Regions from separate parts of the Streptomyces sp. NPDC014656 genome, predicted to be linked through region 2. Evidence: riboswitches for the same ligand, from Rfam matches in the RefSeq annotation. Region 2 holds a riboswitch; the other holds the start of a gene.
The links. A riboswitch is a leader RNA that binds a small molecule or an ion and turns the genes downstream of it on or off. The one in region 2 is predicted to bind S-adenosylmethionine.

Region 1: another riboswitch for S-adenosylmethionine. It lies ahead of ACF1ED_RS12320 (aminotransferase class V-fold PLP-dependent enzyme); the one in region 2 lies ahead of thrC (threonine synthase).

The regions. Positions count from the first base shown of each region.
Region 1 is NZ_JBIBZN010000004.1:352,030-359,146, reverse strand. Features, by position in the region: gene ACF1ED_RS12330 (cytochrome bc complex cytochrome b subunit) at 1-1,535, shown strand, start outside; gene trpD (anthranilate phosphoribosyltransferase) at 1,665-2,729, shown strand; SAM riboswitch class IV at 2,815-2,930, shown strand; gene ACF1ED_RS12320 (aminotransferase class V-fold PLP-dependent enzyme) at 3,137-4,525, shown strand; gene ACF1ED_RS12315 (Lrp/AsnC family transcriptional regulator) at 4,638-4,919, opposite strand; gene ACF1ED_RS12310 (rhomboid family intramembrane serine protease) at 4,916-5,650, opposite strand; gene ACF1ED_RS12305 (hypothetical protein) at 5,812-6,054, shown strand; gene ACF1ED_RS12300 (NYN domain-containing protein) at 6,089-7,117, shown strand, end outside.
Region 2 is NZ_JBIBZN010000019.1:21,956-29,072, forward strand. Features, by position in the region: gene ACF1ED_RS32235 (deoxyxylulose-5-phosphate synthase) at 458-790, shown strand; gene groL (chaperonin GroEL) at 896-2,518, opposite strand; gene ACF1ED_RS32245 (cold-shock protein) at 3,017-3,220, opposite strand; gene ACF1ED_RS32250 (MoaD/ThiS family protein) at 3,635-3,913, opposite strand; gene thrC (threonine synthase) at 3,932-5,242, opposite strand; SAM riboswitch class I at 5,260-5,403, opposite strand; gene ACF1ED_RS32260 (glucosyl-3-phosphoglycerate synthase) at 5,525-6,466, shown strand; gene ACF1ED_RS32265 (hypothetical protein) at 6,554-7,117, shown strand, end outside.

The DNA of each region.
Region 1 (7,117 bases), on a different contig from region 2:
CCAAGGCCAACATGCGGAAGATCTTCCCGGACCACTGGTCCTTCATGCTGGGCGAGATCTGCCTCTACAGCTTCCTCATCATCATCCTGACGGGCGTCTACCTGACGATGTTCTTCCACCCGTCGATGAACGAGGTGGAGTACGCCGGCTCGTACGTCCCGCTCCAGGGACAGCTGATGTCCGAGGCGTTCAACTCGACCATGCACATCTCCTTCGAGGTGCGCGGTGGTCTGCTGATCCGGCAGATCCACCACTGGGCGGCGCTGATCTTCCTCGCCGGCATGTTCGTGCACATGATGCGCGTCTTCTTCACGGGCGCGTTCCGCAAGCCGCGTGAGATCAACTGGCTGTTCGGCTTCCTGCTGTTCTTCCTGGGCATGTTCACCGGCTTCACCGGTTACTCGCTCCCGGACGACCTGCTCTCCGGCACCGGTGTCCGCTTCATGCAGGGCGCGATCCTGTCGGTGCCGATCGTCGGCACCTACCTGTCGATGTTCCTCTTCGGCGGCGAGTTCCCCGGCGGCGACTTCGTCGCCCGGTTCTACTCGGCGCACGTGCTGCTGCTCCCCGGCATCATGCTGGGCCTGGTGGTCGCTCACCTGATCCTGGTGTTCGTCCACAAGCACACGCACTTCGAGGGCCCCGGCCGGACGAACAAGAACGTCGTCGGCATGCCGCTGCTCCCCGTGTACATGGCGAAGGCCGGAGGCTTCTTCTTCCTGGTCTTCGGCGTCATCGCGGTCATCGCGGCGGTCGCCTCGATCAACCCGATCTGGGCGCTCGGCCCGTACCGCCCGGACCAGGTGTCCACCGGCGCCCAGCCCGACTGGTACATGGGCTTCGCCGAGGGTCTGATCCGTGTCATGCCGGGCTGGGAGATCAACCTGTGGGGCCACACGCTGGTCCTCGGCGTGATGATCCCGCTGGCGATCTTCCCGGCGGTCCTCGCGGCCATCGCGGTCTACCCGTTCATCGAGTCCTGGATCACGGGCGACAAGCGCGAGCACCACATCGCGCAGCGCCCGCGCAACGCTCCGACGCGCACCGCCTTCGGTGTCGCCTGGATCACCGCGTACATGATCATGCTCGTCGGTGGTGGAAACGACCTCTGGGCGACCCACTTCCACCTGTCGATCAACTCGATCACCTGGTTCGTGCGGATCTTCTTCTTCGTCGGCCCGGTCATCGCGTTCATCGTCACCAAGCGGATCTGCCTCGGCCTCCAGCGCCGGGACAAGGACAAGGTGCTGCACGGGCGCGAGTCCGGCATCATCAAGCGCCTGCCGCACGGTGAGTTCGTCGAGGTCCACGAGCCGCTCAGCCAGGGCGAGCTGTACAAGCTCACCGCGCACGAGCAGTACGAGCCCGCCGCGCTGCCGCCGGCCGTCGACGAGAACGGCGTCCAGCGGAAGATCGGCGCGATGGAGAAGCTCCGGGTCAAGCTCAACAAGGGCTACTACGGCGACGACAACCAGGTCGCCAAGCCCACCCTGGAGGAGTACAAGGAGATCCAGAGCGGCCACGGCCACCACTGACTCCCTCCTGACCTCCTGACGTAGGTCGCCACGGCGAGAGCCCCGTCCATTCGATGGACGGGGCTCTTTGCCGTCCCCGGGGCTCGATAGGCTGGCCCCGTATCCGACGCACGATCATCAGGAGCTGCCATGAGCGCTGTGACCCCCGCTGGAGGACCTACCACGGCGGGCCGCTCCTGGCCCGTCCTCCTGAACGGCCTCCTGGAGGGGAGGAACCTCTCCGCCGACGACACCGCCTGGGCGATGGACCTGATCATGAGCGGCGAGGCGACCGACGCGCAGATCGCCGGCTTCATGGTGGCGCTCCGGGCCAAGGGCGAGACCGTCGAGGAGATCAGCGGGCTCGTCCGGACCATGTACGCGCACGCCAACACCATCGAGGTGCCCGGACCGGCCGTCGACATCGTCGGCACCGGCGGCGACGGCGCCAAGACCGTCAACATCTCCACGATGGCCTCGATCGTCGTCGCCGGCACCGGCACCAAGGTCGTCAAGCACGGCAACCGGGCCGCCTCCTCCGCCTCCGGCTCCTCCGACGTCCTGGAGAAGCTCGGCATCAACCTCGACCTCACCCCCGCCCGGGTGGCCGCGGTCGCCGAGGAGGCCGGCATCACCATCTGCTTCGCGGTGAGGTTCCACCCCTCGCTGCGGCACGTGGCGGCCGCCCGCGGCCAGCTCGGCATCCGCACCACCTTCAACGTGCTCGGCCCGCTCACCAATCCCGCCCGGGTGCGCGCCCAGGCCGTCGGCGTCGCCGACCCGCGGATGGCGCCGATCGTCGCCGGGGTCTTCGCCGAGCGCGGCAACTCCGCCCTGGTCTTCCGCGGCGACGACGGCCTGGACGAGCTGACCATCACCGGCACCTCCCGGGTGTGGGTGGTCCGGGACGGCTCGGTCCGCGAGGAGGTCTTCGACCCGAAGGACGCCGGCATCGACTACGCGCCCCTGGAGGCGCTGCGCGGCGCCGACGCCTCGTACAACGCCGACGTCGCCCGCCGGCTGCTGGCCGGCGAGACCGGGCCGGTGCGCGACGCGGTGCTGCTCAACGCGGCGGCGGCGCTCACCGCCCTGGAGCCCGGCGAGGGCACCCTCGCCGAGCAGCTGCGGGCCGGGATGGCGCGGGCCGCCGAGTCGATCGACTCCGGGGCCGCCCGCGCGAGCCTGGACCGCTGGGTCGCCGCCACTCACGCCTGAGAGCCGCCGCGCGGTCCGCGCGGCCCCGTTCCGGAATTCGGACGGGGTTGCGCGGACCGCGAGCGGTGGCATACGTTCGGCAACAGGTCATGAGTGACAGCCCCAAGCCCCGGCTGGCTGTCCGGCAACCCTCCGTCCGTGGCGGGGTGCCCCGGGTGAAGACCAGGCCGTGGACAGCAAGGTCCATGGCAAGCGCGGACCCCTGCGCCGTCCCTGGGGTCCTGGTCCTTGAGGGAGCGGTTTCGTGAGCAAGCGAATGCGTTAGGGCCTCCGGCCCCCTTCTTCTCCCCCTCCGTACGGCCCCGTTCTCGCCGTGCGTCGAGGCAACACCCGTACGCGGCACGCCGTTTCGCGCTGCCCTGCGGGCCCTTCACGCCCTTTCGCCTGTCCCGCCGGGAGATACCGCCATGTCCGCACGCCCGAACGCCGCCGCCCCCTCCGCCGCCTCCGCCGACGCCTGCTGCGCCGAGCCGCTGCCGGTCCTCGGCCGTGACGTCACCGTCCCGCTCGTCACCGGCGGCGAGGTGACCTACGCGGCCCTCGACTACGCGGCCAGCGCCCCCGCCCTCCAGCGCGTCTGGGACGACGTCGCCGCCTACGCCCCGTACTACGGCAGCGTCCACCGCGGCGCCGGCTACCTCTCCCAGCTCTCCACCGACCTCTTCGAGCAGAGCCGCGTCACCGTCGCCGAGTTCCTCGACTGCCGCGAGGGCGACCAGGTCGTCTTCACCCGCTCCACCACCGACTCGCTCAACCTGCTCGCCCAGGTCGTGCCCGCCGACTGCCAGGTCTTCGTCTTCGAGACCGAGCACCACGCCTCCCTGCTGCCCTGGCGCGACGCCCAGGTGACGTACCTCAACGCGCCGCGCACCCCGGCGCAGGCCGTCGAGACCCTGGAGCGGGCCCTCGCCGACCGCGATCCTCACGGCCCCGCCCTGGTCTGCGTCACCGGCGCCTCCAACGTGACCGGCGAGCTGTGGCCGGTGCGCGAACTGGCCGCCGCCGCCCACGCCCACGGCGCCCGGATCGTCCTCGACGCCGCCCAGCTCGCCCCCCACCACCCGGTCTCCGTCCGGGAACTCGACGTGGACTGGGTCGCCTTCTCCGGGCACAAGCTGTACGCGCCCTTCGGCTCCGGCGTCCTCGCCGGCCGCGCCGACTGGCTCCAGGCCGCCGAGCCCTACCTGGCCGGCGGCGGCGCCTCCCGCACGGTGGCCCGCAGGGCCGACGGCGGCGTGGACGTCGAGTGGCACACCACCGCGGCCCGCCACGAGGCCGGCTCCCCGAACGTCATCGGCGTCTACTCCATCGCCTCCGCCTGCAGGGCGCTGACCGAGGCCGGCTTCGACGCCCTCGTCGCCCGCGAGCGGCACCTCGTCGACACCGTCCGCGCCGGGCTCGCCGAGGTGTCCGAGGTCCGCGTCCTCTCCCTCTTCGGCGACGGCGCCCCGCGCGTCGGCGTCATCTCCTTCGTCGTCGACGGCTGGAACAGCTCCCACTTCGCCGCCGCCCTCTCCGCCGAGTACGGCATCGGCGTGCGCGACGGCCTCTTCTGCGCCCACCCGCTGGTCCGCACCCTGCTCGGCTCCGACCCGCAGGACCCGGGCGAGTGCGGCGCCCCCGAGCCGGCCGCCCCCGGCGAGCGCTCCCTGAACGCCATCCGGGTCAGCTTCGGGGCCGGTACGCCGGACGAGCACGTCGAGCGGTTCGTCGGAGCCGTGAAGGAGCTGGTCCGCGACGGCGCCCGGTGGAAGTACCGCACGGAGGACGGCCGCTGCGTCCCCGACCGCGGCTGACCGGCGGGCGGGACCGAGAGCCGCACGCGCTCACCCCTCGAAGACAAGTGCGACGAAGCCCGGACGGGGATGTCCCCGTCCGGGCTTCCGCGGGACGGCACGGCGCCCGGCCTCAGGACTCCAGGCCGATGGCGAAGGCCGCCTCCAGGTCGTGCTGCGAGTACGTGCGGAAGGCGACGTGCGTGTCGGTGCCCTCGACGCCCGGGATCTTGCTGATCCGGCCGGGGATGACCTCGGCCAGGTCGTCGTGGCGCGGCACCCGGACCATCGCGATGAGGTCGTACGTACCGGTCACCGAGAAGACCTCGCTGACGTTGTCGAGCGCGGCGATCGACTCCGCGATCTCGGGGATGCGGTCCACGCTGGTCTTGATGAGGACGATCGCGGTGATCACGGCTGGCTGTCTCCCTCGGTCGCCGCTGCTGGGGATTTCACTCTATCCCCACCCCGGAAGCGCGCCCACGCGTAGAGGAAGCCGACGGAGAAGCCCACGACGTGGGCCAGATAGGCGACCCCCGGCCCCGCGCCGGCGGCCCGCGCCGCCAGCCACTGGAGCGTGAACCAGAAGACGAGCACCGCCCAGGCCGGGAAGCGCAGCGGCAGGAAGAAGAGGAAGGGGAAGAGGCTCGTCACCCGGGAGCGGGGGAAGAGGAAGAGGAAGGCCCCGAGCACCGCCGAGATCGCCCCGGAGGCCCCGACCAGGGTCTGCTCGCTGTCGGCGTGCGCCACCGCGTAGCCGAGCAGGGCGAGGTAGCCGGTGCCCAGGTAGAAGAGGGCGAACTCGGCGTGCCCCATCCGCTCCTCCGCCATCGCCCCGAAGACCCAGAGGAAGAGCATGTTGCCGAGCAGGTGGAGCCACCCGCCGTGCACGAAGAGGGCGGTGAAGGGGGTGAGCAGGGCGCCCGGATCGCCCCGCGTCAGCTCGGCCGGCACCACTCCCCACCGCTGGAAGTAGGCGCTCTGCGCCGCGAGCACCTCGTCCCCGGTCGCGTGCGACGGGTTCAGTCCGGAGACGGGGCTGACAATGAAGAGGAGACAGCAGGCGGCGATCAGTCCGTAGGTCACCGCAGGTCCGGTGCGGACGCTCCGGTAGGCGCCCAGGGCCGTGCCTCGCCAGTCGATCATGGACAGATCATGGCCCAAGAGGGACGAAGTGGACAGAGTGCCTCGCCGGGCCGGGCGCCCGGCGGTGAGGCCGTAGGGTTACGGGATCGAGCACCGCAGTCCGACGGCGCACCGCGGCTCCCGTACCTGGTACCACCACGAACAGGAAGAAGGACGGCACCATGACGACCGTTCCCCAGCCGACCGCCGAGACCCGCTGGCGCTGCACCCTGTGCGGCAATCTGACCCGCTTCGACGTGACGCGCTCGTCCAAGGTCGTGGAGTACGTCCATCTGGACCTGGCGGGGGAGCCCAAGGTCGAGGAGCGCGAGGTGCTCAGTGAGACCATCGAGTCGGTCCGCTGCCGCTGGTGCAACGCGGTGGACCAGATCGAACTGGTGGACAAGCCGGGCGTCGAGTCCTGACGGACGGCGCCGACGACAGTAGGGGTGACGGATCGTGGAGCAGTCCGCGCACGGTGACGAACCGGCCGGCGCGGCGGGTGACGCTGCCGAGACGCTCGACCATCCCCTGCCGGAGGGGGTACGGCGACGGGTGATCGCACTGGTCGCCGACGCCTTCGGCGGCCTGACCGTCGCCGAGCTGCCCGCCCCCCTGCGCCAGTACGCCCGTTTCACCGCGAGCCGGCGCGCCAAGTTCGCCGGCAACGCGATGGCCGCCGCCCTGGAGGCCGACCCGCTCTTCCGGCAGCGGATCGGCGAACGGTTCAAGCAGGCGCAGCCGGAGCTGGCCGGGGCCGTGGAGACCGGCACCCCGCCCGCCGCCGCCGACCCCGTCGACGTGGCCGCGGCGGCCTATGTGCTGCGCCCGCCGGGCTGGGCCAAGCTGGTGGCCGCCGCCGGCGAGGAGGTCCAGCGCGCCGACGCCGAACGCGCCGACGAGGCCGGCCGGCGCGAGGTGGAGCGGCTCCGCGAGGAGCTGGCCGCCGCCCGCGACCGGACCCGGGACGAGACCGAACAGCTGCGGCACGACCTGGAGGCCGCCCGCAGGGAAGCCGAATCGCTTCACCGCAAGCTGCGCAGCGCGCAGAGCGACGTGAAGCGCGGCGAGGCGGCGCTGCGCCGCGCCCGGGCCGAGACGGAGGCCGCCCGCGCCGAGTCGGCCGCCCAGGTGTCCGCGGCGGAGAGCGAGTCGCGGCGGCTCAAGGCCCGGCTCGGCGAGGTCGAGGCGGCCCTGGAGGCGAGCCGCCGGGCCGCCCGCGAGGGGCGTTCGGTGGAGGACATGCGGCTGCGGCTGCTGCTCGACACCGTCCTCGACGCGGCCCAGGGGCTGCGGCGCGAACTCGCCCTGCCGCCCGTGTCGGTGCACCCGGCGGACACCGTGGACGCCGTGGAGCCGGGGCGGATGTCCCCGAAGGACATCGCGGCCCGCGCCCTGTCGGAGACCGATCCGGCCCTGCTCGACCAGCTGTTGGAGCTGCCGCAGACGCATCTGGTCGTCGACGGCTACAACGTCACCAAGACCGGC
Region 2 (7,117 bases):
GTACAGCTTCCCGTCCGTGGTCCGCGCGAGGAGATCCCCGCGCCCGTCACCGTTCAGGTCACCGGCCCCGACGACCCGCTTGTACAGCTTCCAGTGCCGGCGCGGCCCTTCACATACGCGGCGCCGTCCGGACCCGGCGGGATCCGGTCGCCCGCGCGGAGGGTGACGCCGAGGTCACGGGGCTCACCGCCCGCGATCGGCACGGTGCGCGGGGAGGCGTACTCGCTGCCGTCGGCGGCCACCGGGAGCGCAGCCTGGACGACGAGCCACTCGCCGACGAGTGCGAAGCGGGACGGGGAGGCCGCGACGGCACACGCGGGCGCCGGCCCGATGCCCCCACCTGCCGGCTGGCGTGATCGTAAAACTGGCCGAAACCCTTCGAGAAGTGGAGGGCCCCGTCCGCCGTCACCCCGGAAATCCCCGCGCCCCGGCCCGCCTCCGCCCCTACCCTCCCCCCATGGGAATCCACCGCACCTCGTACGTGTGCCTCCCCTGCCGCGCCTCCTACAAGCAGGGCGCCGAGCACGGGCCCGAGCACCTCTGCCCCCGGTGCGCGCAGCCGATGACCGGCGTCGGGACGGCCTTCCAGCCGCCCCGGCGGCGGGACACGGAGGGCTGGCGGGTGCTGTCCGTACTGCTGCACGCGGGCGTACGGTTCCACACCAGCTGCTGCCAGGGCTGCGGCCCCGGCTACCGCCCCCGCACCCTCGCCGAGGTGAAGGCCCGCGTCGCACACGCCCGCCGGACGGGCGAGCCGCTCGCCGAGGCGCTCGTCCGGCCGGTGGTCTGAGACGGGCGCGGAACGCGCCGAGGGCGGCACCCCCCTGTTGGGGAGTGCCGCCCTCGGCGTTCGCGTTCAGCTCGCGGGGAGCTGTGAACCGCCGATCCCGGAGGATCAGAAGTCCATGTCACCGCCCGGCATGCCGCCGCCGGCCGGGGCCGCGGCCTTCTCCGGCTTGTCGGCGATGACGGCCTCGGTGGTGAGGAACAGCGCGGCGATCGACGCGGCGTTCTGCAGCGCGGAGCGCGTCACCTTGGCCGGGTCGATGATGCCCTCGGCGACCAGGTCGACGTACTCGCCGGTCGCGGCGTTGAGGCCGTGGCCGGGGGTCAGGTTGCGCACCTTCTCCACGACGACGCCGCCCTCAAGGCCCGCGTTGACCGCGATCTGCTTGATCGGGGCCTCCAGGGCGAGCTTGACGATCGCGGCACCGGTGGCCTCGTCGCCGTCCAGCTCCAGCTTCTCGAAGACGCTGGAGGCCTGGAGCAGGGCCACGCCGCCACCGGCGACGATGCCCTCCTCGACGGCCGCCTTGGCGTTGCGCACGGCGTCCTCGATGCGGTGCTTGCGCTCCTTGAGCTCGACCTCGGTCGCGGCACCGGCCTTGATGACCGCCACGCCGCCGGCGAGCTTCGCGAGGCGCTCCTGGAGCTTCTCGCGGTCGTAGTCGGAGTCGCTGTTCTCGATCTCGGCGCGGATCTGGTTCACGCGGCCCGCGACCTGCTCGCTGTCACCGGCACCGTCGACGATGGTGGTCTCGTCCTTGGTGATGACGACCTTGCGGGCGCGGCCCAGCAGGTCGAGACCGGCCGACTCCAGCTTGAGGCCGACCTCCTCGGAGATGACCGTGCCGCCGGTGAGGATGGCGATGTCCTGGAGCATGGCCTTGCGGCGGTCGCCGAAGCCCGGGGCCTTGACCGCGACGGAGCGGAAGGTGCCGCGGATCTTGTTGACGACCAGGGTCGACAGGGCCTCGCCCTCGACGTCCTCGGCGATGATCAGCAGGGGCTTGCCCGACTGCATGACCTTCTCCAGGAGCGGGAGCAGGTCCTTCACGGAGGAGATCTTGGAGTTGACGATGAGGAGGTAGGGGTCCTCGAGCGAGGCCTCCATGCGCTCCATGTCGGTGGCGAAGTACGCCGAGATGTAGCCCTTGTCGAAGCGCATGCCCTCGGTGAGCTCGAGCTCCAGGCCGAAGGTCTGGGACTCCTCGACCGTGATGACGCCTTCCTTGCCGACCTTGTCCATCGCCTCGGCGATGAGCTCGCCGATCTGGGTGTCGGCGGCGGAGATGGAGGCGGTGGAGGCGATCTGCTCCTTCGTCTCGACCTCCTTCGCCTGGTCGAGCAGGGCGCCGGAGACGGCCTCGACGGCCTTCTCGATGCCGCGCTTGAGGGCCATCGGGTTGGCACCGGCGGCGACGTTGCGGAGGCCCTCGCGGACGAGCGCCTGGGCGAGGACGGTGGCGGTGGTCGTACCGTCGCCGGCGACGTCGTCCGTCTTCTTGGCGACTTCCTTGACCAGCTCGGCGCCGATCTTCTCGTACGGGTCCTCGAGCTCGATCTCCTTGGCGATGGAGACACCATCGTTGGTGATCGTGGGGGCGCCCCACTTCTTCTCGAGGACGACGTTGCGGCCCTTGGGGCCGAGGGTGACCTTGACGGCGTCAGCGAGCTGGTTCATGCCGCGCTCGAGACCGCGCCGGGCCTCCTCGTCGAACGCGATGATCTTGGCCATGTGAAGTGGTCCTCCCGGACATGGGGTGGATAACGCTCCAGGACCGCGCCGACGCCCGCGACGGACGGCCTCCGCGCTCCGTGTGGTTCCTTGCCCCACCCGGGTCGGCGGCCTCGTCTGCCCGATCCTCGTAGCACTCTCACCTTCCGAGTGCTAACGCCAATGATTAGCACTCGACCCATGCGAGTGCAAGCGACTCTCGTGGATCGGGCACCTCCACGCCACCCCGCCGGCACGCCCCCGGGCCACCTTCACGGCCCACGGCCGGGCACCCCCGGGCGCGCACCCCAGTCACGCGCCTCCACGCCGCCCCGCCGGCACGCCCCCCGGGCACGCGCCTCCACGCCGCACCGCCGACGCGCCCCGGACACACGCCTCCGCCCCGCCCCGCGCCGCCCGCGCCGCGGCCCTTCCGTCCCGGAACGCGTCGAGGGGCCCGCATCCCTGAGGATGCGGGCCCCTCGACGGCGTTGGCGTCGGTGGCCGATCGCGTCGCGCTCAGGCGGTCACCTTGACCATGTCCGCCTGCGGGCCCTTCTGACCCTGCGAGATCTCGAACTCGACTCGCTGGCCCTCTTCGAGGGCGCGGTACCCATCCATCTGGATGGCGCTGTAGTGGACGAAAACATCCGCACCACCGTCGACCGCGATGAAGCCGTAGCCCTTCTCCGCGTTGAACCACTTGACGGTGCCCTGAGCCATGCCTAACTCCCCTATTACGTACTGGCCCTTGAGCGGATCCGCACTTCACGAACCCGGGTCAGAACCTGCGCCGGAACGCGTCGACCGCCGCTGAATGTATCTGTCCAACTGCCCTCTGCAACAGGGCAATCCATCGGGAATTCTGCGCGGCACGGAAAGGGGAATCGGGAAGAAATCCCTGAATTGCGGGGCAACTCGGGCCGGGCGAAAGGCGCATAAGGGGCAGAGTGTGCGCGCTTTCCGGCCGCCGGTTGTCGCATTCTCGTCAGGTCCGGACCCGCGCTCATATGCGTCCGGCATGATCGACGGAGGGCGCTTCCCCAACTCTACCGCGCTCAACCATGCAGAATTGCCCCCTCCGCTTTCTCTCGCGGAAGGGGCAATTCTGTAGCGAAAGCTACCAACTGGTAAGGGTCAGCAGCCGCCGGCGACCGCCGGGATGATGGAGACGCCCGCGCCGTCCGGCGTCGCGGTCTCCAGGCCCTGCTCGAAGCGGACGTCGTCGTCGTTCACGTAGACGTTCACGAAGCGGCGCAGCTTGCCCTGGTCGTCCAGGACGCGGGCGGCGATGCCGGTGTGGTTCTTCTCCAGGTCGGCGATGACCTCGGCGAGGGTGCCGCCCTCGGCGGGGACCTCGGCCCGGCCGCCGGTGTAGGTGCGGAGGATGGTGGGGATGCGGACGTTCACGGCCATGGCGGCTTCACGGACCTTTCAGTGGGCCAGGCCCGCGTCACGGAACGCGTCCAGGCTCGGGCGGATGGTTGCGGTCGCCTGAGAACTGTCGGCCACGGCGTCCAGGGTCTTGAGCCCGTCGCCGGTGTTGAGGACGACGGTGGTGAGCTCCGGGTCGATGAGACCGGCCTCGACGAGCTTGCGGGTCACGCCGACGGTCACGCCGCCCGCGGTCTCGGCGAAGATGCCCTCGGTGCGGGCCAGCAGCTTGATCGCGTCGACGACCTGCTCGTCGTTCACGTCCTCCACCGCGCCGCCGGTGCGGCGGGCGATGTCGAGGACGTAGGGGCCGTCGGCCGGGTTGCCGATCGCGAGGGACTTGGCGATGGTGTTCGGCTTCTGCGGGCGGACCACGTCGTGGCCGGCCTTGAAGGCGGCGGAGACCGGGGAGCAGCCCTCGGCCTGGGCGCCGAAGATCTTGTACGGCTTGTCCTCGACCAGGCCCAGCTTGATGAGCTCCTGCAGACCCTTGTCGATCTTGGTCAGCTGGGAGCCGGAGGCGATCGGGATGACGAGCTGGTCGGGGATGACCCAGCCGAGCTGCTCGCAGATCTCGTACGCGAGCGTCTTGGAGCCCTCGCCGTAGTACGGGCGGAGGTTGACGTTCACGAAGCCCCAGCCCTCGCCGAGCGGGTCGCCGATGAGCTCCGAGCAGAAGCGGTTGACGTCGTCGTAGTTGCCCTCGATGGCGACGAGGTCACCGCCGTAGACACCGGCCATGACGACCTTGCCCTGCTCCAGGTCGTGCGGGATGAAGACGCAGGAGCGGAAGCCGGCGCGGGCGGCGGCGGCGCCGACGGCGCCGGCCAGGTTGCCGGTGGAGGAGCAGGAGAGGGTGGTGAAGCCGAAGGCGCGGGCGGCCTCGATGGCCTGGGCGACGACCCGGTCCTTGAAGGAGTGGGTCGGGTTGCCGGAGTCGTCCTTGACGAAGAGCCTGCCGGGGGCGACGCCGATCTCGCGGGCGAGGTTGTCGGCCTTGACGAGCGGGGTCCAGCCGGGGTTCAGGTTCGGCTTCTCGGCGACGTCGGCGGGGACGGGCAGCAGGGGCGCGTACCGCCAGATGTTCGCGGGGCCGGCCTCGATCCGCTTGCGCAGCGCCTCCGGGTCGCCGAGCGGCAGCTCGTAGGCGACTTCGAGGGGGCCGAAGCAGAGCTCGCAGGCGAAGATCGGGCCGAGGGCGAAGACCTGGCCGCATTCGCGACAGGAAAGGCCGGACGCGGGGCCGAGGTCAATGGTGGAGGCAGTGGTGTCGGCAGCGGCGGTTGCGGGTGCGACGGTGTTTACAGCCATGGAGGCGAGGCCCTTTCTCCTCATCTTTCCCATGGCGAATTGTTCGCCATGAGACGGATTTGGCACCTTCCCTAGCCGGTGGCCTCGCTGGAGTACGAGAACCGACTGGAGGGTTGCCGGGGCTTCAACGGGCCGTATCCCTCTGCCCCTCTGGATGAGCGGTATTCGATTGTGAGACGCGGGTGGCACCCCGACATGCATCGGGCATCCGCGTTGTTCAAGACTGTAACCGAAGGCTTCGAAGGTGGAGACGGTCGTCCGATCCGCGAGATGGAGATCACGTTGCTGGAAGAAGTGGAGCGCTGGCTGGACCGGCGGTCCTGGTCCGTGTCCGACCGGCCCCTGGAACGGGTGCTCGCCGCCAAGCGGGGGACGACGGTCAGCGTGGTGCTGCCCGCCCTGAACGAGGAGGCGACCGTCGGGGACATCGTCGGCGTGATCCGGCGCGAGCTGATGACCGAGGAGGTGCCGCTGGTGGACGAGCTGGTGGTGATCGACTCGGGCTCCACGGACCGCACGGCCGAGGTCGCCGCGGCGGCGGGCGCGCGCGTGGTCGCCCGCGACGACGTCCTCCCCCGGATCCCGGCGGTGCCCGGCAAGGGCGAGGTCCTGTGGCGGTCGCTCATGGTGACGACCGGGGACGTGGTCTGCTTCGTGGACGCGGACCTCAAGGACTTCTCGGCGGACTTCGTCACCGGCATCGTGGGCCCGCTGCTCACCGACCCGGACGTGGAGTTCGTCAAGGCGATGTACGACCGCTCCTTCGGGGACACCCCGGGTCAGGGCGGTCGCGTGACGGAACTGGTGGCCCGCCCGCTGCTCAACCTGCACTGGCCGCGCCTGGCCGGCTTCGTGCAGCCGCTGGGCGGGGAGTACGCGGTCCGCCGCTCGCTGCTCGAACGGCTCCCCTTCCCGGTCGGCTACGGAGTGGAGCTGGGCCTCCTCGTCGACGCGCTGCACACGGTGGGCCTGGACGCGCTCGCGCAGGTCGACGTGGGCGTGCGCAAGCACCGGCACCAGGACGGGCAGGCGCTGGGCCGGATGGCGGCGGCGATCTACCGGACGGCGCAGCTGCGGCTCTCCCGGGGCCACCTCGTGCGCCCCCGGCTGACCCAGTTCGAGCGCGGCGAGGACGGCTTCGAGCCGCGGACGTACGCGGTGGACACGGAGGAGCGCCCGCCGATGGCCGAGATCGCGGAGTACGCGCACCGCCGCGTGGCCTAGGGCGGGGGGGAGCGACGGCGGGGAGTACGCACACCGCCGCGTGGCGTAACGTCCGTAGATGATGCGCTTTGCCTACATTGCCATTTTATGCGCTTCGTACGATCTCATTCCGCCCGCCTCCTCGGGGCGGGCCTGCTCGCCGCGGGCACGCTCTCGCTGACGGCGGCGGCCGGACCGGCCGCCGCCGATGTCGTCGAACCCTTCGGCCAGCGGTACCAGGAGTCCCTGTACGGCGACTTCACCACCGCCGGCAACACCGTCATGGGCTGCCCGACGGCCCCCGCCGACCTGGCGGCCCGCTGCGCGGCCGCCACGGAGGGCGAGGGCCCGGACGACAACAACACCTTCGTCATGCGGCGCCTCGACACCGCCGGCACCGGTGGCGCGTACGGCTCCAGCACCGCCCGGCTCCGCCTCCCGGAAGGCGCCGAAGTGGCCTACGCCCGGCTGTACTGGGGCGGCCACGACGGCACCTACCGGGGCCCGAGCGGGGCGGCGCTGAACCGCTGCGACGCCTCCGGCGCGGACGTGGAGCCCTCCCCCGGCGACCCGGCGACCACGGCCCCGCTGCTCTCGGCCGGCGGGAGGCCGGCGTCGCCGGTCTCGATCGACAGCATGGTCGTCGACCCGGCCGACACCATCGGCCCGCAC